3 regions of the Neomoorella glycerini genome follow, and region 1 is predicted to be linked to each of the others. Evidence: riboswitches for the same ligand, from Rfam matches in the RefSeq annotation. Region 1 holds a riboswitch; each other region holds the start of a gene.

The links. A riboswitch is a leader RNA that binds a small molecule or an ion and turns the genes downstream of it on or off. The one in region 1 is predicted to bind molybdenum cofactor.
Region 2: another riboswitch for molybdenum cofactor. It lies ahead of MGLY_RS16750 (Rossmann-like domain-containing protein); the one in region 1 lies ahead of modA (molybdate ABC transporter substrate-binding protein).
Region 3: another riboswitch for molybdenum cofactor. It lies ahead of MGLY_RS03680 (hypothetical protein); the one in region 1 lies ahead of modA (molybdate ABC transporter substrate-binding protein).

The regions. Positions count from the first base shown of each region.
Region 1 is NZ_CP046244.1:239,435-249,898, reverse strand. Features, by position in the region: gene MGLY_RS01285 (peroxiredoxin family protein) at 1-345, shown strand, start outside; gene ltrA (group II intron reverse transcriptase/maturase) at 1,015-2,274, shown strand; gene MGLY_RS01275 (YckD family protein) at 2,376-2,792, opposite strand; gene MGLY_RS01270 (helix-turn-helix domain-containing protein) at 2,958-3,716, shown strand; gene MGLY_RS01265 (L-lactate dehydrogenase) at 3,713-4,672, opposite strand; gene MGLY_RS01260 (selenium metabolism-associated LysR family transcriptional regulator) at 4,740-5,654, shown strand; molybdenum cofactor riboswitch at 5,718-5,855, shown strand; gene modA (molybdate ABC transporter substrate-binding protein) at 5,944-6,813, shown strand; gene MGLY_RS01250 (ABC transporter permease) at 6,856-7,659, shown strand; gene MGLY_RS01245 (ABC transporter ATP-binding protein) at 7,656-8,756, shown strand; gene mobA (molybdenum cofactor guanylyltransferase) at 8,774-9,379, shown strand; gene MGLY_RS01235 (molybdopterin molybdotransferase MoeA) at 9,432-10,464, shown strand, end outside.
Region 2 is NZ_CP046244.1:3,360,486-3,370,949, forward strand. Features, by position in the region: gene MGLY_RS16735 (ABC transporter ATP-binding protein) at 1-851, opposite strand, end outside; gene MGLY_RS16740 (ABC transporter permease) at 848-1,645, opposite strand; gene modA (molybdate ABC transporter substrate-binding protein) at 1,663-2,490, opposite strand; gene MGLY_RS16750 (Rossmann-like domain-containing protein) at 2,518-3,246, opposite strand; molybdenum cofactor riboswitch at 3,340-3,475, opposite strand; gene MGLY_RS16755 (response regulator) at 3,570-4,241, opposite strand; gene MGLY_RS18935 (ATP-binding protein) at 4,244-4,366, opposite strand; gene MGLY_RS16765 (sensor histidine kinase) at 4,388-4,927, opposite strand; partial or broken gene ltrA (group II intron reverse transcriptase/maturase) at 4,996-5,703, opposite strand; gene MGLY_RS16775 (sigma-54 interaction domain-containing protein) at 6,341-7,726, opposite strand; gene MGLY_RS18075 (ACT domain-containing protein) at 7,645-7,893, opposite strand; gene MGLY_RS16780 (aldehyde ferredoxin oxidoreductase family protein) at 8,080-9,981, opposite strand; gene MGLY_RS16785 (NAD(P)/FAD-dependent oxidoreductase) at 10,065-10,464, opposite strand, start outside.
Region 3 is NZ_CP046244.1:769,181-779,644, reverse strand. Features, by position in the region: gene tsaD (tRNA (adenosine(37)-N6)-threonylcarbamoyltransferase complex transferase subunit TsaD) at 1-857, shown strand, start outside; gene MGLY_RS03715 (5-formyltetrahydrofolate cyclo-ligase) at 1,207-1,815, shown strand; gene MGLY_RS03710 (glycoside hydrolase family 26 protein) at 1,875-3,428, shown strand; gene MGLY_RS03705 (FAD-dependent oxidoreductase) at 3,522-5,423, shown strand; gene MGLY_RS03700 (hypothetical protein) at 5,559-5,861, shown strand; gene MGLY_RS03695 (hypothetical protein) at 5,945-6,238, shown strand; gene MGLY_RS03690 (nucleotidyltransferase domain-containing protein) at 6,310-6,621, shown strand; molybdenum cofactor riboswitch at 6,864-7,005, shown strand; gene MGLY_RS03680 (hypothetical protein) at 7,093-7,305, shown strand; gene MGLY_RS03675 (molybdopterin molybdotransferase MoeA) at 7,319-8,548, shown strand; gene MGLY_RS03670 (molybdopterin-binding protein) at 8,662-9,900, shown strand; gene moaA (GTP 3',8-cyclase MoaA) at 9,987-10,464, shown strand, end outside.

The DNA of each region.
Region 1 (10,464 bases):
GGCCAGGTGGTAGTATTGAACTTCTGGGCCACCTGGTGCCCCTACTGTGTCGCCGAAATGGAGGAACTGGACGCGGCGGCGGGGAGACTGGCAGACCGGGGGGTAAAGGTCCTGGCCATCAATATCATGCAGCGGGAGACAGAGGCCGGCATCCGGGCCTTCCTGGGAAATAAGGAGCATAATTACCTTGTACTCCTGGACCACGACAGCCGGGTAGCGCGGAGCTACGGAGTCGGCGGCATCCCCACTACCTTTATCATCGACCGCCAGGGCCTGATCCGCCGGGTCAAACAGGGGCCCCTGGGGCCAGGAGAACTGGATAATCTTGTCAAGGATCTTCTTTGACCTGCCTGTTACCTGGAATATCGAAACAAAATGGGCAGCAGTGGCTTAGTTTTCATCATGAGTAGAAACTAAGAAAAACAGCCCCATTTTTATTATGGGGCTGTTTCCCGTGCGCCCGGCATGGGCGTTAACTTAGTGGTGAAAGTCCACTGCAGGCGAGGCAGCACCAGTCTGCTAGCCAAAGGCAAGGGTGTCCATCGCGAGGTGGGATCCGAAGGAAGCCGGAGGCAAAGCCACGGCCCGATGAACAAGAACCCCATACGAGGCTAGACCGTTCGGATAAGCTGGCGGAACACAGCGAAATCCCAGGCTGCCAAGGGACGGTAGAGTATATGGGGCGGGCACGGGGCGAAGGTTAACGCTCTTACCCGGGGAGGCCTGCCGGATAAGCCAGGGAGAGCTGGTAAACCGTATCGGAAGGTACGGCTGAACCGGCAGGAGTCAGCAGAGGGCATAGTACCCTGGGGGTCATGAACTCCAGGGGAAGGCCCGAACATCAAGTCAGAGGTGAAACCGGTGCGTTCGCGAGAAGGACAGAGACAGCAGAAAACCCCGCAAGGGGCCTGCCCGCGGGAAGAAGTGGTGAAGCCACGGGGGAGCGCGGGAGGGCCGAGTTCTTCTCCGGCACAAAGCGGGACGTCACCTCGCGGAGGCCAAGGTAGCGGCCTGATGGAGCAGGTGGTGGCCAGGGAGAACATGCTGGCCGCGCTGAAACGGGTAGAGCGGAACGGAGGCGCGCCCGGTGTGGACGGCATCCCGACCGAACGGTTGCGGGACCAAATACGCGCCGAGTGGCCGCGCATCCGGGAAGAACTGCTCGCGGGAACCTACAGACCGAAGCCCGTGCGCCGGGTCGAAATCCCGAAACCCGGGGGAGGCAAACGGATGTTAGGGATACCCACCGTAATGGACCGCCTAATCCAGCAGGCCCTCCTGCAAGTATTGACGCCCATCTTCGAACCGCAGTTCTCAGAGGCCAGCTACGGGTTCCGTCCCGGAAGGAAAGCCCATGATGCGGTAAAGAAGGCGCGGCAATACGTAGAAGAAGGATACGAATGGGCCGTGGACCTGGACATCGAGAAATACTTCGACCGGGTAAACCACGACATCCTCATGGCCCGGGTGGCCCGGAAAGTGGCAGATAAGAGGGTACTTACCCTTATCCGCCGCTATCTCCAGGCAGGCGTCATGGTAAACGGAGTGGTCATGGAGACGGCAGAAGGAACGCCCCAGGGCGGACCCTTAAGCCCGTTATTGGCCAACATACTCCTGGACGACCTGGACAAAGAACTGGAAAAGAGGGGCCACAAGTTCGTCCGTTACGCCGATGACTGCAACATCTACGTCAAAAGCAAACGGGCAGGAGAAAGGGTCATGGCCAGTATCCGCAACTTCCTGCAGGAGCGGTTGAAGCTCAAGATCAACGAGCAGAAGAGCGCGGTAGACCGGCCGTGGAAGCTGAAATTTCTGGGGTTCAGCATGTACAAACACAAGGCAGGAGTAATCCTTATCCGCCTGGCGCCGCAGACCATCGACCGGGTGAAAACGAAAATCCGGGAGATAACCGCCCGGAATAAACCCTTAAAGATGGCCGAGCGCATAGAGCGCCTGAACGCCTACCTGGGCGGCTGGATAGGGTACTTCGCCCTGGCCGACACGCCCAGCATCTTTAAGAACTTAGAAAGCTGGACGCGGCGGAGGCTGCGCATGTGTCTCTGGAAGCAGTGGAAGCGAGTACGGACCAGGTACCGCGAACTACGCGCATTGGGATTGCCGGAATGGGTAGTGCATGAATTCGCCAATGCCCGCAAAGGGCTGTGGCGGATGGCCCATGGGCCAATGAATAGAGCCCTGGGCAATGCCTACTGGCAATCCCAGGGCCTGATGAGCTTAACCGAGCGCTATTCTTATCTTCGTCAAGCTTGGTGAACCGCCGGATGCGGACCCGCATGTCCGGTGGTGTGAGAGGACGGGGGCTAGCCGCCCCCTCCTACTCGATTTTAAGTTTGGTAAGACTAAAAACGGTGGCTTTATAGACCCAGGTAACCGCGCATCATGGCGGGGCCGTAGAAGGCAGAATTCTGGTTATCCTGGTTGGGGTTATTCCCAAAACCGCCCCGGAAACCGCGGCCCCAGCCGCCCATCATGCCGTAGCCGCCCATCATGCCATAGCCGTTACCGCAGGGTCCAAAACCCGGGCCATAACCGTTTTGCGCCCGGTACTCTTCCATCTGCTGGATGTGCTGCTTCATCAAGTCTCCCTGCTCTTTAGTCAGCTGGCCACTTGCAACATACTTGTCGATAATTTGCTGGCGCAACTGGACAATCTGCTGGTAGAGGGCATCAATCTCCGCCTTTTGCTGGTCCGTTATGGCCGCAAAGGCGGCAGGGGCCAGCACTCCCAGCATTAAAATTATGGCGAGGACGAGGGCAATTTTTTTCGTCACCCGCGCCACCTCCTTTCGAGGTATATTTTATCCGGCAGGTATGATAAAAATATGGGCAAAGTATGAAGAAAATTTGAAACTTGACAGGGCTGGAGCTTTTAATTTATACTTTGTTCGATAATACTATAAGTTAATTTAAATTATCTCCCGGGAGAGCGAAAGAGAATGCGCGTCTGTGGTAAACGCATCCGGGAACTGAGGGAAGAACGGGGCTATTCACTTCAGGACCTGGCCAGCAAAGCGGAGGTCTCAGTTTCATACTTAAGTGAAATCGAACGGGGGGCCAAAAAGCCCTCCCTGAAAACCCTAGAAAGAATTGCCAGGGCCTTAAATTTACCCCGGGAACAACTCGTAGAGGCCGGTAACGAGAGGGGCATCACCCTGGGGGACAGGATCCGGCTCTTGCGGGAAAAGCGAGGTAAAAGTTTGAGCACCCTGGCCGAGGAAGCCGGCATCTCCATTTCCTACTTGAGTGAAATAGAGAGGGGTAATGTTTACCCGGCCATCGATACTCTGAAAAAAATTACTGCCGCTCTGGATGTCCCCTTAAGTGCAATTATCGGTACGGGCGGTTCCCTGGGGCATAAATTGCGCCAGGCCCGGGAAGAACAGGGTCTTACCCAGGCTGACCTGGCCCGGGCCGCCGGGGTTTCGGCCGGCCTCATCGGCCAGATTGAACAGGGGAAGGTACAGCCATCCTTAAAAACCCTGGAAAAAATAGGCGGAGTCCTGAATATTTCCCCCTGTTATTTTATAGCTGACGATGCCGGGTTGGATGAGGTACTTAACCAGATGAGCCCCGAAGTACGCCGGTTGCTCATGGAACCCAAGGTACAGTCTGTATTGCGCCTGGTATGCAATTGTACCGAAGATGAACTCCGCTTTATCCTCAATTTTATCCAGCTCTATAAACGCTGCCACTAACCCGGGAGACGGAGGCGGGCGATAATTTCCTGGAGGATGCTCGCCGAGTGCCTGAGGGCAGCCAGTTCCCCGGCTCCCAGGGGAATGGCCAGGATTTTTTCCCGCCCCTGGCTGCCTACCAGGCAGGGGAGACTTAAGGCCACCTCACCCTCAAGGCCGTAAAGGCCGCGAATGACGCTGGAAACGGTGAGGACGCTCTTCTCATCCCGGAGGATGCTTTCGGTAATCCGGCTCAAGGCTAAGGCTACGCCATAGGCAGTAGCCCCTTTGCGTTCGATGATTGCATAAGCGGCCTCCCTGACCTGGTAGCTTATTTCAGTCCGGAAGGCCTCATCTTCAGTGGTACCGTCCAGGAGGTAAAACTCCTCCAGGTCAACCCCGGCCACATTGGCCAGGCTCCAGACGGGCACTTCGGTATCGCCGTGCTCGCCGATGACATAAGCATGGATGTTGCGGGGGTCGACATGGAGGCGGCGGCTTAACAGGTGGCGGAAACGGGCACTGTCCAGGACAGTCCCCGAGCCCAGGATCCTGTTTTCCGGAAGCCCCGAGATCTTCCAGGCCACATAGGTCAGGACATCCACCGGGTTGGCCACCATGAGGATTAAAGCATCAGGGCAGTGCTGCAAAAGGGGCGGCAGGGCCTCGCGGACAATGGCCGTATTGCGGTGCACCAGGTCCAGGCGGGTTTCCCCGGGCTGCTGGTTGGCACCGGCGGTGAAAATGATAATGCGCGCGCCGGCGCAATCGGCCGGGCCGCCGGCATAAATTTTTACGGGACGGATCAAAGTGGCCGCGTGGGCGAGGTCCATGGCTTCCCCTTCAGCCCGGGTGCGGTTAATATCGACAAGGACCATTTCTTTGACGATGGGGCTGAAGAGGAGGGCAAAGGCGGTACTGGCGCCGACATAGCCGGCGCCGATGATGGCTACTTTGGCCGGGCCCTGCAGGGCCATAATATCACCTCTAGGCATATTCTCCACTGTTACCAGGAGGGTTATACAGGAACTGGAGCCGTAAATTATGAACCTCAATTACTGGTTAACTTTTATTACCACGGTAGAAAAAGGTACCCTTTCCGCGGCAGCCGAGGAGCTGCACCTTACCCAGCCGGGGGTTAGCAAGCAGCTCCAGGCCCTGGAGGATTACTACGGCCTGCGTTTACTTGAACGCCGGGGCCGCGAGGTGCGGCTGACGGCGGCCGGGAAGATTTGTTACCGGCATGCTAAAGCCATTGCCCGTCACCTGGAACAAACCCAGCGGGAACTGGCCGAACTAACCCGGCTGGTGAAGGGCCGCTTGCTGCTGGGGGCCAGCACGACGCCGGGCCAGTATATCCTGCCCAGGCTGATTGGCGGTTTCCGGCGGGAATATCCCCGGGTGGAGGTGGTGGTAGAGATTGCCGACTCCCAGGAGGTGATCCGGCGCCTGCAGGATGGAGAAATCGATCTCGGGGTTGTCGGCGCCGGGGGCCGGGGCCGGAACCTTTCCTATAGCCGCCTGGTAGAGGATGAACTGGTCCTCATTGTCCCGCCAGGGCACCGCCTGGCCGGGGTTACTGCTGCAAATCCACTGGATTTACAGGGCGAGCCCCTGGTCTGGCGGGAGGCCGGTTCCGGTACCCGCAGGGTAGTGGAAGAACGCCTGCAAAAAGCCGGTTTCACCGTCGATCCGGCCCGGGTGGTCATGGAGCTGGGCAGTACGGAAGCCATTGTCAGCGCCGTGGAGGCCGGCCTGGGTATTTCCCTGGTTACCTGCTGGGCGGTGGAAAAAAGCGTCAAACTCGGCCGCCTGGTTACCGTTCCCCTCCAGGGGGTAAATTTGAAACGCGACCTGTACCTGGTCCGGCGCCGCCAGCCCTTAAGCCCGGCTGCCGAGGCCTTTGCCTGCTTTCTGGAAAAACACCATCTCCAGCTCCCGTTACCTGTTAATACTTGATCGATAGTAAAGGTTCTTCTCAATATCTTGACGGGACAAAGGGATAAGGGTATGATGAAATAAATTAAATACCATCTCCGAGCCGGTGTTACCTAAGGGCTGCCAGCCTATGGGACACCGGCCTGGGTCGCATTACCCACGGGGTAGGCCGGGAAACGGGCCTGCCTCCCTTGCTCGGAAAGGAGATGCGGCGTGGCAGGGTCAATGACGCCCCGGCATCCTTTGCGAGCCGGGGCATTTACTTATGTAGGGCCGGCAGGCTCATAAAATTGCGGGAGGTTGATTAACTTTGAGACGAATCTTGAAGATGGTAGTCATTACTATGCTGGCACTTCTTTTTTTAGCTGGTTGTACCTCGCAAAAGGAAAGTGTAACTCCGGCCAGGCAAGGAGAAACTAAAGAACTGCAGGTCTTTGCCGGGGCCGCCAGTAAACCTCCCCTGGAGGAGATTGCTACGCTTTTTATGCAAAAGTCCGGCGTTAAAGTCAACCTTACCTTTGGCGGTTCGGGTAGCGTCCTTTCTCAGATGAAATTGTCCCGCCAGGGCGATATTTACATCCCCGGTTCTTCTGATTTCATGGAAATGGCCAAGAAAGAGGGCGTTGTGGATGCCAAAACCGAACAGATACTGGTTTACCTTATACCGGCTATTAATGTACCGAAGGGCAACCCGCAAGGAATCCGGTCTTTAAACGATTTAGCCCGGCCCGGGATGCGGGTGGGCCTGGCGCGTCCCGAGACGGTTTGCGTAGGCCTTTATGGGGTAGAAATCCTGGAGAAAGCTGGCCTGGCTGATAAGGTTAAAAAGAACATTGTTACTTATGCGGAAAGTTGCGAGAAAACAGCCAACCTGGTAGCCCTAAAGCAAGTTGACGCCGTTATCGGCTGGGATGTCTTCCAAAAATGGGACCCGGCCAAGATTGAAACAATCTATTTGCCGCCGGAACAAGTAACCCGCATTGGTTATATTCCCGCAGCCATCTCTAATTTTTCCCAACAAAAGGAGCTGGCCGCCTTATTTTTGGCTTTTCTCACCTCAGAACAGGGCAAAGAGGTTTTTCGGAAATACGGTTACCTGGGAAGCGTTGAAGAGGCGCGTAAATTTGCTCCGGAGGCGCCGGTTGGGGGCGAATACCAGTTGCCTGCAGACTGGCGCTAAGCTACCAGGCCAGGGTTTTAAGAATGAGGGTGAAGAAGGAAAGTGGGCCGGAAAAAAATTGCCGCCAGGGCCTTTACCATGGCTTTTAGCGGCCTTCTTACCATGGTGTTAATGTATATCTTACTACTTTTATTCTCCCAGGTTAGCTATTTGAACAAAGAAGTACTTCTCAGCAGCTTGAAAGATAAAGAAGTTCATTTTGCCCTGGCCCTCTCTTTAGAATCGGCCCTGGCAGTGGCTGCGCTGGCCCTTTTAATTGGCATCCCTGCCGGTTATGCCCTGTCGCGCTTTAGCGTGCCGGCTAAAGCGGTGATCGATACCATTATGGATCTGCCAGTGGTCATCTCACCCGTTGCCCTGGGGGCGATGCTGCTAATTTTTTTTAACACAGCTCCGGGGTTGTTTTTTCAGGAGCATTTTTTTTCGGTAGTTTTTAACGTGACCGGCATTATTGTGGCTCAGGCTACCATTGTCATTTTTCTGGCCATTCGTTTGATGAAATCTATTTTTGACGCCATCGACCCGGCCTATGAAATGGCGGCCCGGGTCCTGGGGGAAAGCAGGGCCGGGGCCTTCTGGCGGGTGACTTTGCCCATGGCCAGGCCCGGTATTATGGCTACCTTTATTCTCTCCTGGGCCCGGGCCCTGGGTGAGTTTGGCGCCACCGTTACCCTGGCAGGAGCTACCAAGATGAAAACCGAGACCTTACCGATTGCCATTTATTTAAATCTCTCTGCTGTAAAGATCGAAAAGGCAGTGGCCCTGGTAAGCATTATAGTTTTGATGGCTTTTTTAATTCTCCTGGCTTTACGTTTACTGACGGATAAAGGAGCATTGTACCAGTGATCCAGGTTGAAAATCTAACCGTAGCAGGGCCCGGTTTTTACCTGGGCGACATTTCCTTCAGGGTAAATAAAGCCGAATATCTGATTATTTTGGGGCCGTCCGGTGCCGGGAAGACGGTACTGTTAGATACCCTGGCAGGCCTTAAAAAACCCCGGAAAGGCAGGATACTCTTTTCCGGCCGGGACGTTACCCGTGCTTTGCCGGAAGAACGGAAGATTGGTTATATTCAACAAAACCTGGCTTTATTTCCCCACCTTTCGATCATGGAAAACATCACCTTTGGCGCCCGTCCCAACCGGATCCCGCCTGCCAGGGCCGGCAAGCGGGCCAGGGAATTAGCAGCTTTACTCGGCATTGAACACCTTTTAAGCCGCGCTAATCCTCTGACTTTAAGCGGTGGCGAAAAACAGCGGGTGGCCCTGGCCAGGACCCTGCTGGTGGAACCCGATATTATCCTGATGGATGAACCTTTTTCCGCGCTGGATAGCTTTACCAGGAGGCAGCTAATCTTTTTACTCCCGGAGATTTTTGCCCAATTCCAGGTAACAGTTGTTCAGGTCACCCATGACCTGCAGGAAGCCTTTCTCCTGGGGGACAAAATTGCCGTTTTAATTGACGGGCGCTTGCAGCAAATAGGCAGCCGGGACGAGATTTACCGCCGGCCAGCCACCCTGGCAGTAGCCAGATTATTATTAAACCAGAACACCTTTAGTGGCAGGGTGGTTACCCTTTCAACCGGAGAAATTGTAGCTCAAAATGATCGGGGACTTGATTTTAGACTGCCGGCAATCCCTCATTTACAGCCAGGCGATAAAATTCATTTTGGCATCAACCCACGGGAAGTCGTTATTATCCGCCCTGACCGTCCCTTGACACCGAGGGTGCGGTCCAATATTTTTCCCGCCACTGTCCGGCGGATTTTTGACCAGTTTGGCAGTTACTTATTGTTCTTAGATCTTGCCGGTACAGGAATAGAGATTGAATTGGAGCTGCCGGGTTATATTTACCATGACATGGCTATCAGTATAGGTAACCACGTGACTGTATCTTTAAAAAAAGATTCTTTCTGGGTCTTGCCGGTAGATGAAGAAGGATAACGGAGGCGCAACTGGCAGTGTACACAGCAGCCGGGATCGTCCTGGCAGGAGGCAAAAGTACCCGTATGGGTACCAATAAAGCCCTGCTGCCCCTGGGGCAGGAGTCCATGCTGGCCACGGTCGTGACAGCTTTACGGCCGTTATTTCCCAAGATAATCGTAGTCACCAACACCCCGGAGCTGTACCAGGACTTAAAGGTGCGCCTGGTCCCGGACGTTATCCCCAATTTGGGACCTTTAAGCGGCTTCCATGCCGGGCTCCTGGCCTCGCCGTACTGGCACAATTTTATCGTGGCCTGCGACATGCCCTTCCTGGCCCCGGATTTTATCAAATACCTCCTCGAACAGGCGCCGGGTTATGATGTGGTGGTGCCGCGCCGGGGTGAGTACCTGCAGCCCCTGCACGCCGTTTATTCCCGGGGTTGTTTAAAGGCCATCGAAGATTGCCTGGCAGGGGGAAACTACCAGGCCTTTGCCTTTTATCCCCGGGTGAAGGTGCGTTATGTGGACGTTGACCGGCTGGCAGGTTGCAGCGACCCGGAGAAGATATTCTTTAATATCAATACCCCGGCCGACCTGGCCCGGGCGCGGCGAATGCTGCATGAGAAGGACCTCCTGCCGTGAGGCGCCCCCCTGATGGCAGGTTCGTCTATTCCTGGCGAAAGGAGGCAATGGAATGTCACCCTTATCCCTGGAGGCGGCCCGGGCGCTGTTGCTGGCAGGGTTAAAACCGCCCGGCCGGGTTAAAGTAAAACTGGAGGAGGCAGCTGGACGGGTGCTGGCGGCAGCGGTAACAGCCCCGGGTCCCTTTCCTCCCTTCCCCCGCTCTCTGGTCGACGGCTACGCCCTGGGGCCGCCGGTTGCCGCCCCTGGTACCCTCCCTACCGGGCTTGCGGGTCCGGGGGTAATCTACCGCCTCCTGGGGACGGTTCCGGCCGGCAGCAACTCGGAGATAACCTTAAGTCCGGGGACGGCGGCAGCCATTTTTACCGGTGCCCGGCCTCCAGTGGGGACGGTAGCCATCATCCCCCGGGAACTGGTAGGGAGCCGGGGTGATTTCATCAGCGTACCCGGCCTGCCTCCCGGCCGCCACCTGGAACCCGTCGGAGCCGAAGTGGCCGCAGGGGAAGAGGTCCTGGCCGCCGGTACAACCCTGGGACCGGCGGAAATCGGCCTTTTAGCCGCCCTGGGCTTGCGGGAAGTGCTAGTTTACCAGCGCCCCCGGGTGGTCCTGGCCACCAGCGGGAGCGAGTTGCTGGACCCGGCCGGCAAGGCAGGCCCTCCTGCCGGCAGCCAGGCGGGTTACCCCGGCGTAAATGTCCCTCCCTGCATATATAATAGTAACTTTTACGCCCTGGCAGCGGCCGTAGAAGCTGCCGGCGGGCGGGTAATATCCCTGGGTCCCCTGGCTGATAACCTGGAGGAACAGGTAAGGGCCTACCGGTCTGCCCTGGAAGAGGGCGATTTACTCCTCACCACCGGCGGTGCCGGCGGCAGCGCCGGTGACTACACAGCCGCCGCCTTTACCCGGGCCGGGGGCGAAGTGCTTTTTACGGAACTAAACATCCGTCCCGGCCGGCGGATCATAGCTGCGCGCGCCGGGGAAAAATTGATGCTGGGCCTGCCCGGCAACCCGCCGGCAGCCCTGGTGGCCTGTTACCTCCTGGCGAGGCCGGTTATCCGGGCCCTGGGAGGTAGGGAACCGGCGC
Region 2 (10,464 bases), 390 kb from region 1:
ACATGCTCCGGCCTGACGGAAAAACCCGCCCGGCCGGTTAAATCCGTCTCTACTTGCAGCAGCGTCTCTCCCAGGGTCACGTATTTCCGGCCGCCGCGCAGGATAATCTCGCTGTGATAAATATTCTCCGCCCCGACAAAGCGGGCTACAGCGGTCGTCCGCGGCCGGGTAAATATTTCCTCCGGGGAACCCACCTGGAGCAAACTGCCTCCCATGATGACGCCAATGCGGTCGCCCAGGTATAAGGCTTCTTCAAAATCGTGGGTTACATGAATAATCAGGGTGCCGGTAAGCCGGTGCAGGCGCTTCAGCTCCTGCTGGAGCGTCTCTTTTGTACAGGGATCCAGGGCAGATAAAGGTTCATCCAACAAAAGAACCTCAGGTTTCATTATGAGTGCCCTGGCCAGGGCAACCCGCTGTTGCTCGCCGCCGCTTAAGGTATAAGGAAAACGCCGGAGAAGACGATCGATGCCCAACAAAACCACAACGGCATCTAATTCTCTTTCCATCTGCCCGGGAGGCAGTTTTTTATTTTTAAGCCCAAAGACAATATTTTCCCTGACGTTTAAATGGGGAAATAAAGCATAATCCTGGTAAACAAAACCGAAGCACCTTTTTTCCGGCGGCCAAGCGGTAATATTATCTTCCCCCAGCCATATTTCACCGGCATCCGGCGCATACATGCCGGCAATAACCTCTAAGAGGACTGTTTTACCGGCACCCGTGGGCCCCAGAATAACGAAGTACTCTCCCGGGAAAAATTCCAGGGAGATGTCCCGGAGCTGAAACTCCCCTATCTTTTTAGTTATCCGGGATAGCCGCAGCGAGCGCGCGGGCAATCGTTCTTTCACAGGCCCGGCACCCGTTCGTAAAGCTTTACCCCTGCCCGTTCAAAAACGGCCAGGGAAATCACGGCGATCAGGATCAGGATGGCCGCCGAAGCCATCAGGGCTTCCATATCACCGGTAGCCATATTCAAATAGATAGAAATAGGCAGGGTTTCCGTTTTAAACCTGGTAGCGCCGGCCAGCATAAGCACCGCCCCAAATTCCCCCAAGGCCTTACCCCAGGTAAGAACCAGCCCTGCGAGGATATTATTTCGTATTAATGGTAAAGTAACCTTTAGAAAAGCCCGGGCCGGAGTACAGCCCAGGGTCCTCGCCACATATTCGAGGCGGATATCCACGGCCTCGATAGCAGCCTTCAGGACGGTAATCAAGGCAGGAAGATTGACGAAAAATTGGGCCAGGATGATCCCGGTCACGGTAAACACAAAACGTAAACCCATCCTGGCCAGGATTTCGCCAAAGGTCGTAGTGCCAAAAAGCAGGAGCAGGCAAACGCCGGAGACAATGGGCGGCAGGGTTAAAGGGATTCTGAGAAGATTGGCTGCTATACCCCGGCCCGGCAGATTGTAACGAGCCAGGGTATAGGCCACCGGCATAGCTACCAGCAGGCAGGCGGCTGTTGAAACAATGGAGGTCAAGAGGCTGAGCCTGATGGCGAAGACCAGTTCCGGCATCTTTAGCGATAGAGGTATAAAGGGCAAACCCCTTACCAGGACGGTACCTACGGCGGCTAAAATAAATAGCAGTACCAGGAAAGTTACCAGCACGTTAAAGGTTTTAAACAACCTTGAACCCAAGTTTTCGCGCCTCCCCACTAACGGGCCACCGGTTTGTATCCCCATTTTTGCCAGATCTGGTAGGCCGCCGACGAAGTGAAAAATTCGGCCAGTTGCTGGGCCAATTCTTTTTCCTTGGAACAGGTCAGTACTGCCACCGGAACTGTTTTGACATATTCCTTTAGTTCGGGCACTGGTACCAGCTCAAGCTTGTCTTTTGCCCCCTGGCAATTTTCTTCCCAGATCACGGCAGCGTCGGCCTGCTTGGTGCTTAGATACACCACCAGCTCGTTTGCCGTCGGCGTCCTGACTACCACATTTTTATTGACGTTTTCCAGAAGGCCGTGCTTTTGCAGAAGCTGGTCGGCCAGCTTGCCGATAGGATTGGCCTGGGGGTCCCCCAGGGCTACTTTCACTCCCGGACGAGCCAGGTCGGCTAACTTGCGGATGCCGGCAGGATTCCCCTTGGGAACAGCCAGTACCGGTAGGTGATAAACGACATTCTTTTCCCATGCTACCAGGTTTTTTTCTTTAACAGGCTTTAATTCCGCTATATCCCCCGGCAGGTAGACGTCTCCCTGCCCGGTTAACAGGATCTGGTTGTTAAGCTGCGCTGCGCCGCCAAAGGTATAGGTAAGCTTTAACCCGCTTTGAGCTTGAAAAGCGGCACCGATTTCCTCGACCGGGTTTTTCAGGCCGGCGCCGCTATAAACTAAAAGGGAGCGCCCGGCCGCGTTGTCCGCCTTATCATTCGTTCCTGCCTGGCCCTTCGGACTCTCATCTTTACTGCTACCGCAGCCGACCAGCACCAGCAACCCAAACAAAAGTAGACCCAGTAATAGCGTGACAGATTTTGAAACCCTCACTGTTATTCCCTCCCATAATTCCAATTATCAATGCCCAAAAGAGCAATACTGCTCGTAACCGGCCAGGCAGGCTATGCCGCTGATGGTTACCCCGTAAAAGACAATCGGTTTCCGGCCCATTATCGCCGCCAGGGTATCGTTTACCGCGGTTGTACCGGTCGCCAAGACCAGTTCGCTCCATTCAATAATTTCTTCTGTATGCCGGGCGTCTTCTATCATAACTCCGCCTTTACGTTGCCCGACGTTATCCGGGTCCAGGTCGGTTACCCGGATCGGGAAATGACCGGCCAGGCTGGCCACCATGGCCGGCTGCAGGCCGATAAAGGCAATCCGGGGGTTGCCGAAACGTTCCCGGACGTATTCTACCAGGCGGGAGGCACATTGGGCCGGTTCTTGGTCGCGGCAGTGGACGGTCTTGTCTACCAGTTTGAGATGCCGCATCACGGCATTCAAAGTGGCGATAAATACGGCTCGCTCATAGTTATTACGTAACGGCAGGGCCAGAACTTCCTTCAGGGTGCCCTGGTAATTCCCCGGCATATCGGTATACGCCTGCCCACAAGCGTCTTTAAAGTTGGCCTGGATCATAAATTCTTTACCCTTTAAAAGAGGAAAGTCCTGGCGTTCCGGCCGGCCGATGGCTTCCTCGGGGGTCAGGGGCCGGGCGCTGATCACCTGTATTTCTTCCTCCCCGGTCAGGTGCCTGTCTTTTACCAGCCCGTAAAATTTTTCTCTGATGCCTTCTAAGAATTGCATCTGAAGCCATCCCCTTTCCTGGCTAATTAGCAACAAATTAAAAACCCCGTCTCCACGGCGGAGCGGGGTTTAACTGAAAAAGCCATAGCTCTCTCTTATAGCTAACCCCCTCCTTTTCAATACCTGGAAGGCATACCCGTTTCCCGGTACACCCCGTGGACCAGCGGTCCAGGCCAGCCTGCCATAGGTTGCTCCTTTAGGCCAGGAAGGCTCGGAGGATATTTTATGTTATGTCCATCTTTCTAATTTGTCTATTCTCCGCCAAGCGGCAAATTCCTGCCGCGGCCGTTAAAATATCGTGCCAGGAGGCGAAGTATTTTTTACTATATATCAGTGTCTAAAATTCCTATTTTAATAGCGTGCTTAACCAGTTCGGCATAATTATGGGCGCCTAGCTTACGCATTATATTAGCCCGGTGTTTTTCGACCGTCTTCTTGCTGATGGTTAATAACCTGGCGATATCGCGGTTACTTACTCCTTCTACTACCAGCCTAAATATCTCCTGCTCACGGTGGGTCAAACGTTCATAAGAAGGCTCTGCCCGTTGGTTCCTGCACTGCTTTAAGTACTCCGAAATAAGTGTGCTTGATATATCGCTGCTAAGGAAATATTTCCCCCGCGTTACACTCCTAATTGCCTCTACGATTTCTCTCCCGGGAGAATTCTTGTGTACATAACCGAGGGCGCCGGCGTCCAGGGCCCTAAAAACAAATTTTTCATTGCTGTACATGGATAAAATCACAACCTGGGTTTGCCAGCCGTCATTTTCCCTGGCAACTTTTAGTTGGTAGGCAACCTCCAAGCCGTTGAAATCGGGAAGGGAAATGTCAAGCACCATAACTTGTGGCTTTAAACGTTTGGCGATTTCCAGGGCCTCGCCTGCTTGGCCAGCTTCCCCAATTACCTCCATATCAGACTGGGCATTAATTATTCCCAGCAGGCCGTCGCGGACTAAAGGGTGGTCATCAACAATGATAACATTAATTTTGTCCATGATTAATCATTCCTGCGCTCAAATGGTATTTCCACTCTCACGGTTGTTCCCCTGCCGGGCTTTGAGTGTATATACAAAGTGCCACCTAGTTCTGCGACCCTCCGCCGCATACATTTAAGGCCCAATCCCTGGTAGTTGCTGCCTTCCTAAGGTTCAAACCCTTGTCCGTCATCAGCAATCACTGCAATCAATTTGGGATAAACATAACTCAGCTTTAAAGATACCCGGCTTGGTTGAGCATGTTTGGAGATATTATTTAATGCCTCCTGGAACACCCGAAAAAGAGCTACTTCAATATTGGGAGGCAATCGTTCCGGCCCGACGCCGTATATTTCTAAATCGACTTTTAAACCACTGGCAATTGAAAACTGCTCGCTCATCCACTCTAAAGTATTCTTAAGTCCCAAGGATTCCAGCATCGAAGGCATCAAGTCAAAGGAAATACGCCTTACTTCTTCGCCTATCCTCTCAATTCCGCCAATGATTTCTTTGATATTTAATTTTATTTGGGGCAGGTTTATTTTTTCTTTATGGGACAACGCGGCTAGTACCGATTCTAATTGCAATTTCTGAGCTACGATATCCTGACCAAGCCCGTCATGTAAGTCCCTGGCAAGCCGCTCCCGCTCTTTTTCCTGCATGCTTATCAACTGGCCGGAAAGCCAATTCAATTCCTTTTCCGCCAAAATACGTTCGGTAATATCAAAATAAAGTTCTACCCTCCCTTCACGGAAAGGTCCAGCGCCGATCTGGCCAGGACCCTTTCTCCTGCCCGTTTGCTTTTGACGTAGATGTTGCAGTCATCGGCGTAACGGACGAACTTGTGGCCCCTCTTTTCCAGTTCTTTGTCCAGGTCGTCCAGGAGTATGTTGGCCAATAACGGGCTTAAGGGTCCGCCCTGGGGCGTTCCTTCTGCCGTCTCCATGACCACTCCGTTTACCATGACGCCTGCCTGGAGATAGCGGCGGATAAGGGTAAGTACCCTCTTATCTGCCACTTTCCGGGCCACCCGGGCCATGAGGATGTCGTGGTTTACCCGGTCGAAGTATTTCTCGATGTCCAGGTCCACGGCCCATTCGTATCCTTCTTCTACGTATTGCCGCGCCTTCTTTACCGCATCATGGGCTTTCCTTCCGGGACGGAACCCGTAGCTGGCCTCTGAGAACTGCGGTTCGAAGATGGGCGTCAATACTTGCAGGAGGGCCTGCTGGATTAGGCGGTCCATTACGGTGGGTATCCCTAACATCCGTTTGCCTCCCCCGGGTTTCGGGATTTCGACCCGGCGCACGGGCTTCGGTCTGTAGGTTCCCGCGAGCAGTTCTTCCCGGATGCGCGGCCACTCGGCGCGTATTTGGTCCCGCAACCGTTCGGTCGGGATGCCGTCCACACCGGGCGCGCCTCCGTTCCGCTCTACCCGTTTCAGCGCGGCCAGCATGTTCTCCCTGGCCACCACCTGCTCCATCAGGCCGCTACCTTGGCCTCCGCGAGGTGACGTCCCGCTTTGTGCCGGAGAAGAACTCGGCCCTCCCGCGCTCCCCCGTGGCTTCACCACTTCTTCCCGCGGGCAGGCCCCTTGCGGGGTTTTCTGCTGTCTCTGTCCTTCTCGCGAACGCACCGGTTTCACCTCTGACTTGATGTTCGGGCCTTCCCCTGGAGTTCATGACCCCCAGGGTACTATGCCCTCTGCTGACTCCTGCCGGTTCAGCCGTACCTTCCGATACGGTTTACCAGCTCTCCCTGGCTTATCCGGCAGGCCTCCCCGGGTAAGAGCGTTAACCTTCGCCCCGCGCCCGCCCCATATACTCTACCGTCCCTTGGCAGCCTGGGATTTCGCTGTGTTCCGCCAGCTTATCCGAACGGTCTAGCCTCGTATGGGGTTCTTGTTCATCGGGCCGTGGCTTTGCCTCCGGCTTCCTTCGGATCCCACCTCGCGATGGACACCCTTGCCTTTGGCTAGCAGACTGGTGCTGCCTCGCCTGCAGTGGACTTTCACCACTAAGTTAACGCCCATGCCGGGCGCACAGAAAATGCCATCCCCTTTTAAGGATGGCATTTTTTAAAGGTCCCGCCTGGTGGAAACTATTGTTACCACCTGGAAACTATGCCGGCCACTTTAAGCCTAACTTTTTGATCTTGCCCAGGAGGGCCGTATGGGAAAGTCCCAGGGCGCGGGCGGCTTTACGGGCCGAACCATGGCGTTTCAAGGCCTCCTGAACGGCGTTCGCCTCGACGGCCCGGACGATCGCCGCCAGGGTCTTTAGCTCCGGTTGCGGGTTCCTGCTGAGTAACGGCCCTTCCCAATTATAAAGCCAGATATGCTCCGGCAGGATTTGGGGGCCGTTGACCAGGTTGACAGCCCGTTCCAGGACGTTGACCAGCTCCCGGATGTTGCCCGGCCAGGAGTAAGCAGTTAGTTTATTCAGGGCAGCCGGGGTTAATTCCGGGACTGCTCGGTTGAGATGCCGGGCCAGCTTATCCAGGAAATGTCGGGCCAGCAGGGGGATGTCTTCCCGCCTCTCCCGTAAAGGCGGCAGGAAGATAGGGACCACATTAAGACGGTAATAAAGATCTTCTCGGAATAGGCCCTGCCGGACCATGGTTTCCAGGTCGCGATGGGTGGCGACGATCACCCGCACATTGACGGGCTCTTCGCTATTAGAGCCCACCCGGCGGATCTTGCCTTCCTGGAGGACCCGCAGCAGCTTGGCCTGGATGGCCGGGGAGGCCTCGGCGATTTCATCAAGGAAGATAGTTCCCCCTTCAGCGGCGGCAAAGAGGCCGGCCTTACCCCCCTTACGCGCTCCGGTGAAGGCGCCGCCGACATAACCAAAGAGTTCGCTCTCCAGCAGTTCTTCCGGCAGGGCGGCGCAGTTGACGGGTATGAAGGCTTTCTGCCGCCGGGGGCTCTCCGTATGCAAGGCCCGGGCGAAAAGCTCCTTCCCGGTACCGCTTTCACCCCGGAGAAGAACGGTGGAGTCTCCCAGGGCGACCATGCGTCCCATGGCGACGACGCGGTTGAAAGCCGGGGTGTTGCCGATGAGATCGCTGAAGGTGATGGCCTCTGGTTGGGCCAGGGTATAAACCATCTGCCTTAATTCGGCAATATCTTTCATGGTGGCCACGACGCCGACCACCGTACCGGCAGGGTCCCGCAGGCAACGGCCGCTGGTCAGGTGGCAAATCCTGCCCCGGGGGCCGGTGATATCCAGTTTGATATTGTTGTAAGGCCGACCGTCAGCCAGGCAGCGCAGGATGGGCAAATCCGACCCCAGGAAAGAAGCAATGGGCTGTTCCAGGGCCTCGGCGCGGGTAACCCGCAACATTCTCTCGCCTATGGGGTTGAGGGAGGTAATGCGCCCGTCGGCATCGATGGCGACAATGCCGTCACTTACAGAATCCAGGATTATTTGCAGGCGTTGCTCCCTTGCTTCATGGGGCAGGAGCCGGATGGTCTCGAGGTGGCGGACCCCCTGAATGGCCGCCAGCTCGACCTAGAGTTCTTCCCTGGAGAGGCCGGACCGGCCTCTATTTCCAGGTACATATTGTCCGGGATGACTTCTAGGGAAAGGATATTCAGGCCATGGCGGGATACTACCCGGGCCACATCGGCAATCATACCTACCCGGTCGGCAAACTGGAGGCGCAGGCGCATGGGGTCACCTTCTTTACCAGGTTCGGGATCGAATATCTAACTGGCAGAAGTCTTCTCCGCCTTCCCTAGCCGGACTCCTGAAGACAGAGGTATATGATCAGGGTTCCAGGTGCATAAGCCGGCAAATCAGGCGCTCAACCTTGAACAGAGCACATTTTATTGGTTGCCGGCGAAGACGTTGGCCCTTCAGAAGGGATCTGCTGCAGGCAAATCTTTAACCAATTCTTCCAGACCAAGTTCCTTCAGCCTGGCGGCAGTAGGAATACCATCCCCGGTCCAGCCGCCCAGGGCGTAGTATTCATCCAGCATGATGTCCAGGTTGATGGTCAGACCCCGGCGGGAGAGTTGGGCCTTACCCGGCGGTATTTTTTCGATCTCCTCCGGGTTGACGTAGACGTCCAGGGGTTCCTGCAAAGAACGCGGCGGCAGGTAATCGTCTTTGCGGTTGAAACCGTGGCGGACGTTATACATCCGTTCCAGGTTGACGATGCGCTGGCCGATGCGCATGATCTCTTCGTCGCTGATTGGGATACCTAAAGCCCGCAGTCCTTCAGCCAGGTCGGCCGGGAGAATGGCGTAGGTTTCGGTGAAGGCGAACTTGCAAACGCCGGCGGCGTCGGCCAGGGCGTTGCAGGCTTCCGTGAAACGCACCATATGGGCTTTGAATTTCTCCGATGTAACCTCCATGAGTTCCGGGCCGCACTCCGGCAATACTTTAGCGGCCACGTCGGTCATCCCGGCCACGTCGATGGTCGGCAGGGCGTAGAGATGGTCGGCGCCGCGGTTGCTGGTGGCGTGTCCCAGGCCGAAGGCTTTCAGCACCCGGCCTTCCTGCCGCGGCAGTTCCACCCCTTTGACCTCCATGGCGAAAAATTCGCTGCCGCGGCCCAGGCGGGCGCTGGCTGCCTTGACACCGTCGGCCAGCAGGTCACCTGTGCCCCGGCGGTAGGCGATGTCTTTGATCAGGCCGATAATGGTTTCCGGATCGCCCCACGCCAGGCTGTACCTGGGGTCGTCCAGCAGGCCCCTTTCGTGGGCTTCCATGGCGAAGGCGATGACCAGGCCGGTGGAAATAGTGTCCAGGCCTAGTTCGTTACAGAGCTTGTTGGCGTAAATGACCAGCTCGATACTGCCATTCCAGAGATTGGAACCCAGGGCGTTAGTGGTTTCATACTCCGGTCCCTCGTTCAGCGGTGTCTTAAAGGGGCCGTCCGGTACTTCGGTAATCCGGGAGCAGCGGATAGGGCAAGCGTAGCAGCCCTGGGTTTTTACCGTGTAACGGGCCACCGCCGCCGCGTTAATTTCTTTGCCCAGGGGGAATTGCCCCCAACGGTGGTTCTTGCTGGGCATGTCGCCGCTCATATTCTTGGAATCAATCAGGCAGACGGTGCCCCACTGGCTGTACATCTGGCTCTCCGGGTGGTTGCGGACGGCCGCCGTTACCCGGCGGACCACCTCTTTGAACTCCGGCGGGGTTTCTACCCGGTGGCTGCCTTTGACTACCAGGGCCTTGAGGTTTTTCGAGCCCATGACGGCCCCCATGCCGGTGCGGGCCGCAGCCCGGGCGTAGTCGTTGATAACGCCGGCGATACGCACCAGGTTTTCGCCTGCCGGGCCGATGGCGGCCACCCGGCTGCCGGGGTACCGTTCCCGCAGGGTCTTTTCCGTTACTTCTGTAGTCTGACCCCAGAGGTCGCCGGCGGGGAGCAGCTCCAGGTGGTCGTCCTCAATATGCAGGATCACCGGGCGGGCGGCGCGGCCGCGAAAGACGATGAGGTCGTAGCCGGCTTTACGCAGCTCGGGGCCGAAGAAGCCGGAGCTGTTGGCGTAACCGTAGGCGCCGGTGGCCGGCGACTTGGCCGTTACCGTATAGCGGGCCGCCGAGGGCCAAGAGGTGCCCGTCAGGGGGCCGGTGGAAAAGATGAGCAGGTTCTCCGGGTCAAAGGGTTGGACTGCCGGGCCGACATGGTCGTAAAGCACTTTGGCCGCCAGGCCGCGGCTGCCCAGGAATTTTAGCAAATCCTCCTCCGGCGTCGGTTGAAGCTCGATTTTGCCGGTTGTTAGATCTATCCAGGCTGTTTTAGCCATGGGAATCACCTCTTTGATCTTTTTATAATAACGGCATACATAACGATAAAAAGCGTATTATAAATCATTACGTGGCGTTGCTCTTACCATGAAAAAAAGCCCTTTGCCATTTTCATCCTTCTAGGTGGCGCCGCCGGGGAGGTAGGGGCGTCTTGTAATAAATCCGCCCCTACTTTAGCCCGGTAAGTGCTGAAATTGTAGACCTTCCTGCCCGCTTCCCGCCGCAAAAAACCGGCGGGTTTTTCTTCGGCCACCAGCCATCGATAGTAGCCTATATTCCTAACGTCGCCAATGACGACCGCGCCGACCAATTGTTCCCCGCGGAATATAAACTTAAGATAGCTTTCTTCCCTATCGATTACCGTAATTTCTTCGTCCCCCTCCCGGGGGCGGGTCCAGCCTACTGATGCGGCCTGAAGGCCGAAAAAGGAAGCCGCGTTTACCCGGACACCTATATGGGCCAATTCTTGCGCGCCCGCCATA
Region 3 (10,464 bases), 530 kb from region 1:
GCCACATGGAAAATATCGTCCCGGTAGTGGCCGCAGCCCTGGCCGCCGCCGGCCTGTCCTTCCCCGACCTGGATGCCGTGGCGGTTACCTATGGGCCCGGCCTGGTAGGGGCTTTGCTGGTAGGCCTGGCCTACGCCAAAAGCCTGGCCTATGCCCTGGATAAACCCCTCATCGGTGTTCACCACCTGCTGGGCCACATCTATGCCGGCTTTTTGCAGTACCCCCATTTACCTCTGCCGGCCGCCTGCCTGGTAGTATCTGGCGGCCATACCAGCCTGGTCTACCTGGAAAGCCATACCCGCCGGCGCATCCTGGGGGCTACCCGGGACGACGCGGCCGGGGAAGCCTTTGACAAAGTGGCCCGGGTACTGGGCCTGCCCTACCCGGGCGGCCCTGAGCTAGAAAAGCTGGCCCGGCAAGGTAATCCCCGGGCGATCAATTTCCCCCGGGCCTGGCTGGAAGAAGGTAGCCTGGACTTCAGCTTCAGCGGGCTGAAGTCAGCGGTAATCAATTACCTCCACCATGCCCGGCAAACCGGTACGGAGGTTAACCGGGCCGATGTAGCGGCCAGCTTCCAGGCGGCGGTGGTCGAGGTCCTGGTAACGAAGACCATCCAGGCAGCCAGGCGCATGGCTACCCGTTCCATCCTCCTGGCCGGGGGTGTGGCGGCCAATAGCTCTTTACGCCGGGAGCTGGCGGCAGCAGGCCGGGAGGCAGGTTTACCTGTTTTTTGCCCGTCACCTGATCTATGCACCGATAATGCCGCCATGATCGCCTGCGCCGCCTACTACCAGTATTTGCGCCGGGACTTTGCCCCCCTGGATTTAAACGCTATCCCCGATTTACCACTTAATTAACAGGTTCCTGGGACCGTCCTGGGACCTTTTTGGGACCTGAACGGCTGTTTTTGTGGATGATTTAGCCTGTGGATAATGTGTATAAATCTGTGACTAACCGGGAATTAAGGCCTCCCCTGCTGTGGATAAATTTGAAATCATGCTGGCCCCAGGTTATTCACTAAATGTGGATAACTGGCTGGAAGGCTTGATTTTCAAGGTATTAACATGTGGAAAGACTGTGGATACAGGCTGGAACGGTGTTTTTATTTAAGAAGTCCTGGGACTGTTTTCTTAGAGTCAGGGGAGGAATCTGGCGCTTTTATGTCTAATATCTAAAAGCCAGCTTGCCGGGCCGGGGGTGTACACCTTGAAAAAGCAGCTGCGGCAGCAGATTCTAGCCAGGCGTAACGACCTGGCAGCAGCAGTCAGGGAAGCTAAAAGCGAGATTATCGTTAAAAAAGTCCTGGAACTACCTGCCTGGCAGCAGGCCAGCATAATTATGAGTTATGTCTCCTTTGGCAGTGAAGTAGCTACCCCTGCCCTGATTAAAGCGGCCCTGGCCGGGGGAAAACGGGTGGCCGTTCCCCTGTGCGTGCGGGAAGAGCGGCGCCTTATTGCCTCGGAAGTCCTTGCTTTCCCGGCCGATTTGCAGCCCGGCACCTGGGGTATCCTGGAACCCAAACCGGAAAGCTTACGCCCCCTGACACCAGCATTGATCGACCTGGTCATAGTACCAGGGGTGGCCTTCGACAGGGGCGGCAACCGCCTGGGCTACGGCGCTGGCTACTATGACCGTTTCCTGGCGGACTTAAGGCCCGGTGCCAGGACCATCGCCCTGGCCTTTGCCGAGCAAATTGTCCCTGACGTTTATCCCGAAACCCATGACCGGCCGGTGGATATGGTTATTACCGATACGGAAATTATTGAGCCTGCTCGCTTCCAAACAAAAGCCTGGATAGCAAATGCCAGCTCCTAAAACATTCCTACGGCTATCCTTACTTCGTTTGGAAATACTTCCCGAAAGGAAGAAATTTGGTGCGCAAGTGGACCTGGCTTGTTTTCCTGGTTCTTTTTCTCCTGGCCCTGGGTAGCGGGCGCCTGCAGCCACAGCCGCAGGTTGCCGGCAATATCCCCGGTAACTTAAGTATGACCCCGGTAGATAATGATACCCAGGAACGGCAGGAGTTAGTAAATACTTATGACGGTTTCAGTTTAAACTATCCTGCCGGCTGGCAGCAGGAGATTATCCCCGGGGTAGCTACCATCCTGGCCAAACCCGGTTACGCCAGATTAACTGTTTTCGCCCAGCCTTTGGGGAAAATCAGTGCCGAGGAATACGTCCTTTACAGCAACCGCAGCCTCCAGGAGGGGTGGGGCAGTATTAAGCTCCACGGCCAGAAGCAGTTAAATATCCGGGGTTATAATACCTGGCAGTTTGACTGGACGCGGCAGCAACTGGGCCCCGGCGATCTGAACTACTACCGCGAATATGACCTGGTCGCCGGCAAAACCGTCTATACCTTTATGCTCAAAAGCAACCAGGCCAATTTTACGGCCGCGGCGCGGGATTTAAACCGGATTATCCAGACCTTTAAACCCCTGCCGCCGCAAGGTCTACCTGCCCTGCCGGCAGCCCCGCCGGTACAGCGGGATATCGAAATCGAAGGCCGGCGTCACCGCCTGGTGATCCCGGCAGATAAAACCCTGTGGGGCATCCTTAACCCTCACAAGCTGGGGCGCCTGGAGTATTTTGAAAAGCTGCTGCCCCTGGAAAAAGAGCTCGACTTTAAATTTCAATTTCTCATTACCTATGCTGCCTTTGATACCCGCTTCAACTTTGAAGAATTAAAGAAAATCTACGATGATAATCGCGTACTAATGGTTGCCCTGCAGCCCTGGTGGTACGGCAAAAAGAATGATACCTCCCTCATCGACCTCATCCAGGGCAAGTATGACCATATTTTACGGGAATGGGCGCGGCAGTTTAAAGCCCTGGAGGACCCCGTTTTCGTCCGCTTCGGCAACGAGATGAACGGCGACTGGTCCACCTGGTCGGCGTGGTATTACGGTAAGGATACGGATATTTTTAAAATGGCCTGGGAGCATGTCTACCGCCTCTTCCAGGCGGAGGGAGCGAAGAATGTCCTTTTTGTCTTTAACCCCCACGATCGCTCCTTTCCCAACTTTAAATGGAATAATTACCTGCTCTATTACCCGGGGGATCAAACCGTAGACTGGATCGGCCTGACGGGCTACAACAACGGCACCAGCCATGCCGCCGACACCTGGCGCGGGTTTAATGCAATCTATGAGCCCCTGTACCGCGAGTACATGTATTATTTCGGGAGCAAGCCCTTCATGATTACCGAGTTCGCCAGCAACGAAACGGGCGGCGACAAGGCGGCCTGGATCCGGGAATGTTTCCGGAGCCTCGCGACACGCTACCCCAATATAAAGATTGCCGTATGGTTTAACCAGGTGGACGGCAAGTGGCTCTACAACCTGGATTCTTCTCCGGGGAGCAAGGCGGCCTTTAAGGAGGGCCTGCAGGATTCTCACTACCGGTTCCAGGCGGTGATCCCCCGGTAGGCTGGCTTTGTTTGCGTGGTAGCGGGATTTAAAATTGCCCTGAAAAAGGTGCGGACTTAATAAATGCCGGGCAAAAGGAAATTGTATCTTTTTTTGAGCTTCATTTTGCTTTTAGCGGCCCTGGCGGGGTGGCGCTTATGGCCAGGGAGGGCAACGGCTGTTGAACAGGCCAGGTACTATCTAACAATGTGGCGGGCCGGGCAGGTGGGTCCCCACCAGGCACCCGACCCAGCTGCTTTCCCGCCGGCGCCGCCGCCGGTTGCCGGAGCCAGCTACGACGTCCTGGTAGTAGGGGGGCAACCGGAAGGTGTCGCTGCGGCTATATCTGCTGCCCGCCAGGGGGCGAAGGTCCTGCTGGTGGAAAGGCGCGACGGCCTGGGCGGCCTCTTTACCTACGGCTGGCTGAACTTTATTGACATGAATTACGGGCCGAAATACGAACTGCTGACCCGCGGTACCTTTCTTGATTTCTATCGCCAGGTAGGGGGCAGCATCTTTGATGTCGCCGTGGCCAAACAAGTCTTCCAGGCCATGGTGGGACGTTACCCCAACCTGGCTTTAAGCCTGAACACTGCTTTTAAAGCGCCCATCCTGGAAGGCAATAAACTGGTGGGCATTAAGGCCGTCAGGGACGGCCAGGAAATGGCCTTCTACGCCGGCCGGGTCATCGACGCCACCCAGGACGCCGACGTTGCCGCCGCGGCCGGCGTTCCTTATACGGTAGGCGCCGAGGATATGGGCGAGAAAGAGCGGCGCCAGGCCGTGACCCTGGTCTTTCACCTGGGGGGAATCGACTGGGCGGCCCTGGAGCAGGCCGTCAAGGGAGGCCAGATCAAAGACGCTAAGATTTCCGACCGGGCTGCCTGGGGCTTTGCCAGCCTTGGCGCGGCGTACCAGCCCTCCACCTCGCGCTTGCGGCTGCGGGGCTTGAATATCGGCCGCCAGAATGACGGCACCATCCTCATTAACGCCCTGCAGATCTTTGGTGTCGATGGACTGAGCGAGGCTGCCAAAACTGAAGCCATGGAGCTGGCCCGGCAAGAACTGCCGGCTATTACTGACTTCTTGCGCTCCCGGCTGCCCGGTTTTGCCGGGGCCAGGCTCCTGGGGGCGGCGCCGGAACTCTACGTCCGGGAAACCCGCCACATCAAGGCCCTTTACCAGCTGGACCTGAATGACGTCCTCTTTAACCGCTATTTCCCCGACGCCATCGCCCTGGGGTCCTACCCGGTGGATGTCCAGGCGACTTCACCCCAGGATACGGGTTACGTCTACGGCCGGCCGGAAGTCTACAGCATCCCCTTCCGTTCCCTGGTACCCCAGGGGATCGACAACCTCCTGGTTGTAGGGCGCTCGGCCGGCTATACCCACCTGGCTGCCGGCAGCGCCCGGGTGGTACCCATCGGCATGGCTACCGGCGACGCTGCCGGGGTGGCGGCCGCTTATTCCCTGCAGGTGAATAAGAATTTCCGGGAGCTGGCGGCCAGCCCCCGGGATATCCAGGCCATCCAGGATCTCCTGGTGAAGGCCGGCGCTTACCTGAAGGACTACCACATCAGAAACCCCTTGAGCGATCACTGGGCCTTTGCGGGCCTGCAGTTCGTCAATCGCTGGGGCCTGATTGTCGCCGGTTATAATAACGACTGGAAGCTGGATGACCCGGTCAACCAGGCAAGCTTTTACTATATGACGGCCAATGCCTTAAAAAGGGCGGCCGGCCGGGGCGATCTGGTGGCTGCCAGGGCAGCAGCCTTAGAGCCCTATCTCGAACGGAAACCTTTAACGCGGGGGGCAGCGGCCTCTCTCCTCCTCACCTACCTGGGCGATGATACGGCGGCTTTAGACCCGGCGGCAGCCGTGGCCCGGGCCGGGGCAAAGGGCCTCCTGCCCCTGGATAAAACGGGAAGCGATCCCCAGGGGATAGTAACCGGAGCGGAGGCCTACTACGCCACCGAGAGGCTCTGCGCCCTGGTGGCAAGAATTAATGGGCACTGATGCAAAAGAGGAAGCCCTGCGGGAGTTTTCATCGGCCTGATTCAGGCCGCCCTGGCCGGTTGGTGAGATGGCTTTTCGCTTAAACTGGTATGTGATACAATACTTATATGATATACCGCGGGAGGAGGCACTGCCATGGCAATTTCACCGCGATTCAGTAGTTTGTTACTGGAAGCCACCCGCGCCCATGATATAGATGAAGCCTTATCTAAACTTTTTAGTGAGTACCTTGAGTTGAAAATCGCTAAACTGGAAGAGCGCCGGGATAATCTACAAAAAAAATGGGGTATGTCTTTCGAGGCTTTTTGCCGCCAGGTGCAAGATAATAGCCTGCCCAAGGATCCCTTTTCTTATGAAGTAGAGAATGATTACTGGGAATGGGAAGAAGTAGAAACTCTTTTAAAACACTACCAGGGGCTGAAAAACAAATGGATGTAGCCAGGTTTTTAAGGGAGCTTTTTTCCTGCCTGGCGGGAAAAGACTTTGTAAAGGATTGTCACCTGGAAGTGGCAGTTTTTCTGATGAAGGGAAAGATTGAACTTAAAGATGATGGCTTTCTTAAAGTGTATTGCAACGAGCGGACAGGTACCCTGGCTTTTGCATTAATAAACAAGGAAAAACGTATCTGGGGGATCGATAAGGATAATTTGCGCGGCTGGCATTGTCATCCTTTTGGAGAACCCGAAAGCCACCAGCCAGTAGAAGAACAGGATTTGGAAGTTATCATAAACCAGGTGGAAACTATCTGGCGGCAGATTACAGGACCAGGAGGTCAGTTGAAAAACCATCGTAACCAGCCGGCCCATTTGAGTTAACCCTACCGGAAGCCGCTTAAGATTGAAATGCCGTATTTTTGGTATAATACAGGAAAGGAGGGTCGGCATTTATGCATGAAATAGTACAGTCTATGGCCAAACGTATCGTAGAGAAATTCCATCCCCAAAAAGTAATCGTTTTTGGTTCATGGGCAAGGGGAGAAGCCGGTCCAGGCAGTGATGTGGACCTTTTGATTGTTCTGGATTGCAGCCGTGAACAAAAACGGGCTATGCAAGTAGCCATTAGAAAAGAGCTGCGTGAATTTAAAGTCCCGAAAGATATTATAGTTGCTAATCTAGAGGACATCAGCAAGTATAAAGACGCCTGGTGGACTGTTTACCACCCCGCCCTCAAAGAAGGGTTGGTGCTCTATGAACACTGAGGAAAGGGAACAGGAAGCATTAAGATGGCTGGATAAAGCAAGAAGGGACTTGCGTGTGGCCAGGATGGCCTTCAACGACGAGGAGGAGCCCTCACGATGAAGCCCAAAAAGCAATTGCGATGGCGGAAGATATATACAATAAGATATTCGCTAAAATGATTAACTAAAGGTCAGGGACCATCTACGCTCATGCGTTTTAATTCCTGCTTGCCTCCTATTTATGGTTATGCTACAATAAACATAACTGCATATACCTCCGAGCCAGTGGGCCTAAGGTTTGAGGCTATGGCTGCTGGCCTCCTGCCTGCTTGCCAGGCAGCGACGGGGTAGGCGGGGAAACCTGCCTGCCTCCCGGAATGGGAAAGGAGTTTTTAGTAACTTCAGGCACCCTTCCGGGTGCCTTATATTTTAAGTAACATTTTTACCAAAAAGGAATAAAGCCCGGCTATAATAAATCAACGCGAAGAGAGCATGAAACTTCTGGAAGGGGGTATTTTCATGGTTGACCGGGAAGCCATCAAAGCAGCAGTAAAAGAAGCCGCGGCTAACCATGGCGGCAAGCTGCCCTGCGCGGTGGCCCAGGAAGTGGCCCGCCGTTTGCAGGTGCCCATGCGTGAGGTGGGACAGGCTACTGACGACTTGCAGATCAAGATTATCCAGTGCCAGCTGGGGTGTTTCGAGTAGCAGGGGGATATGGATGGAACTCTTTCGGGTGGTAACTTTAGCAGAAGCACGCCGGCTGCTGGCCCGCTACTGGCCCTTGCCGGGACGGCAGGAAGTGATTTTACCCCTGCTCGCTGCCCTGGGGCGGGAACTGGCCCGGCCGGTGGCGGCGAAGGACGACGTTCCCGGTTTTACCCGTGCCACCATGGACGGTTATGCCGTCCGGGCGGCCGATACCTTTGGCGCCCGGGAAAGCCAGCCGGTGATTTTGCGCCTGGTAGGAGAGGTGCCCATGGGGCAACCGGCTACAGTTGCCGTTGGCCCCGGCGAAGCGGTGGCCGTGGCTACGGGAAGTATGATGCCCCCGGGGGCTGATGCCGTGGTTATGGTGGAAAATACGGAACTCTTACCGGAGGGCCGGATCGCCGTTTTTAAACCCGTGGCCCCGGGGCAGGACCTGGTGCGGCAGGGTGCCGACGTCCGCGCCGGTACCACCGTCCTGCCTGTCGGCCATACTTTGCGGCCTCAGGACCTGGGAGTGCTGGCCAGCCTGGGAGTAACCCGGGTGACTGTATATGAGCCCTGGCGGGTGGGCATCCTGGCTACCGGCAATGAAATCGTCCCTCCCGAGGCTAACCCCGGACCCGGTCAGGTAAGAGATATTAATTCCTACACCCTGGCCGGACTGGTCCAGGAGTGCGGTGGCAAGGTCACCCTCTACGGTATTGCTCCCGATGACCTGGAGGACCTCACGGCCAGGGTCCGGAAAGCCCTGGCGGAGAACCACCTGGTGCTCCTTTCCGGCGGCAGTTCCGTCGGCACCCGCGATTTAACCGTCCAGGTCCTGGCTGGCCTGGGACAGCCGGGTATCCTCTTTCACGGTGTGGCCATCCGCCCGGGTAAGCCCACCGTTGCGGCAGTGGCCGGCGATAAGATGATCCTGGGCCTGCCGGGCCATCCCGTTTCAGCCATGGTTGTTTTCAGTATCTTAATTGAACCCCTGCTGCGCTACGGGAGCTACGACCACCTGGCCGGGAGGAGGACGGTGGAGGCGATCTTAAGCCGTACAGTTACTTCCACCCCCGGCCGGGAGGACTATATCCGCGTTCGCCTGGGAGCAGGCCCGGGTGGGTTCCTGGCCGTACCGGTACCGGGAGGATCGAGTATGATCTCATCCATGGTCCAGGCCGACGGCCTGGTAACCATTCCCCTGGAAGAAGAGGGCCTGGAAGCCGGTACGAGGGTAGAGGTTAAATTATTTTAAGTGTTACTTTATTATACCATAGTTCATAAAGCGGAGAGAAAGCGGCGAGAAAGCGGAGAGGGTCCGGAAAGCTGAATTAAGTTATATTAAACCCGGGAAGGAAGGGTTGGTTATTGGCACGCAAGGTCTTTGTCACCAGCCGGCCCTGGCAGGAGGCCCTGGAGGAATTTCTGGGAACTTTAAGATCCAATGGTTACCTGGCCGGGCTGCCGGCTGAAGAAATAGACGTTACCCAGGCCCTGGGCCGGGTGACGGCAGCACCGGTTTATGCCGCTATCTCCTCACCCCACTACCCGGCGGCAGCCATGGACGGGATAGCCGTGCGGGCGGAAAAGACCTTTGGTGCCAGCGAGGGGGAACCCCTGGAACTGGCCCTGGACCGCGAGGCAGCAGTTGTCGACACGGGCGATCCCTTACCCGAGGGCTTTGATGCCGTTATTATGATTGAAGAGGTAGCCTTTAAAGATAAGGCAACGGCTGTTATCCGGCGCCCGGCCGTGCCAGGGCAGAATATCCGGCCGGTGGGTGAGGACATCACGGCCGGCGAGCTGCTGGTGCCGGCCAACCATATCCTCACCCCCTACGACCTGGGAGGGATGCTCTCGGCCGGGGTCACGCGGGTGGCCGTCCGGCCGCGGCCGCGGGTAGCTATCCTGCCCACGGGGACGGAGGTTGTGCCGCCCACCCCCAACCCGGCCCCCGGCCAGATCCTGGAGTCCAACGGTACCATGCTGGCCGGCCTGGTCACCCGCTGGGGGGGCGAGCCCCAGGTTTACCCCATTACCCCTGATGATTACCAGCTCTTAAAGGAACGCCTGCTGCAGGCCCTGGCGGGAAGCGACCTGGTCCTCATCAATGCCGGCTCCTCGGCCGGGCGGGAGGACTATACCGCCCGCCTGGTGGTTGAGCTGGGGCAGGTCTTAACCCATGGGGTTGCCACCCGGCCCGGCAAACCGGTAATCCTGGGTATAGTCGAGGGTAAGCCGGTGATTGGCGTACCCGGCTACCCGGTATCGGCCGCCCTGTGTGCGGAACTCTTTGCCCGGCCCGTTATCTATTACCGCCAGGGACTGGAACCGCCCCGGCGGGAGCGGGTCCAGGCCGTCCTGGCCCGTAAAATTTACTCCCCCCTGGGCCGGGAGGAGTTTGTCCGCGTCCGCCTGGAGAGGGAGGGGGACAGGCTGGTGGCCATCCCGACCTCCCGCGGTGCCGGTACCATCATGGCCCTGGCCCGGGCCGACGGCATTGTGGTGGTCCCCCGCCTGGCCGAGGGCTTTGCCGCCGGCCAGGAAGTGACGGTATATCTGTTGCGGAAGTCGGAGGCTGGAAGTCAGAAGTCAGAATTCCTGTAGGAACTGGTGTAGCCGTTCCTACCGCAGATCCCACCTCTCACTTCCCAAATCCCACATCTCATATTCGGAGGAAAGAGGGGAAACCGGTGGAAGATACCTTTCGCCGCCAGATAAACTACCTGCGCATTGCCATTACCGACCGTTGCAACCTGCGCTGCCGCTACTGCATGCCGGCCACCGGGGTACCTTTAAAGAGCCACCAGGACATCCTCCGCCTGGAGGAGATCGTCACCCTGGCGCGGGTGGCCGGCAGCGCCGGGATTAACCGCATCCGCCTCACCGGTGGTGAGCCCCTGGTGCGGAAAAACGTGGTGACCCTGGTCCGGGACCTGGCCGCCCTACCGGGTATTAAAGAGGTTTCCCTGACCACCAATGGCATATTCCTGAGTGGCCTGGCCAGGCCCCTCAAAGAAGCGGGCCTGAGCCGGGTGAATATCAGCCTGGACACCCTGAAGAAAGACCGTTACCGCTATATCACCCGCCGGGGCAATATCAGCAGCGTCTGGCAGGGCATCCGCGCCGCCCTGGCCGTGGGCCTTACACCGGTAAAACTCAATGTTGTCG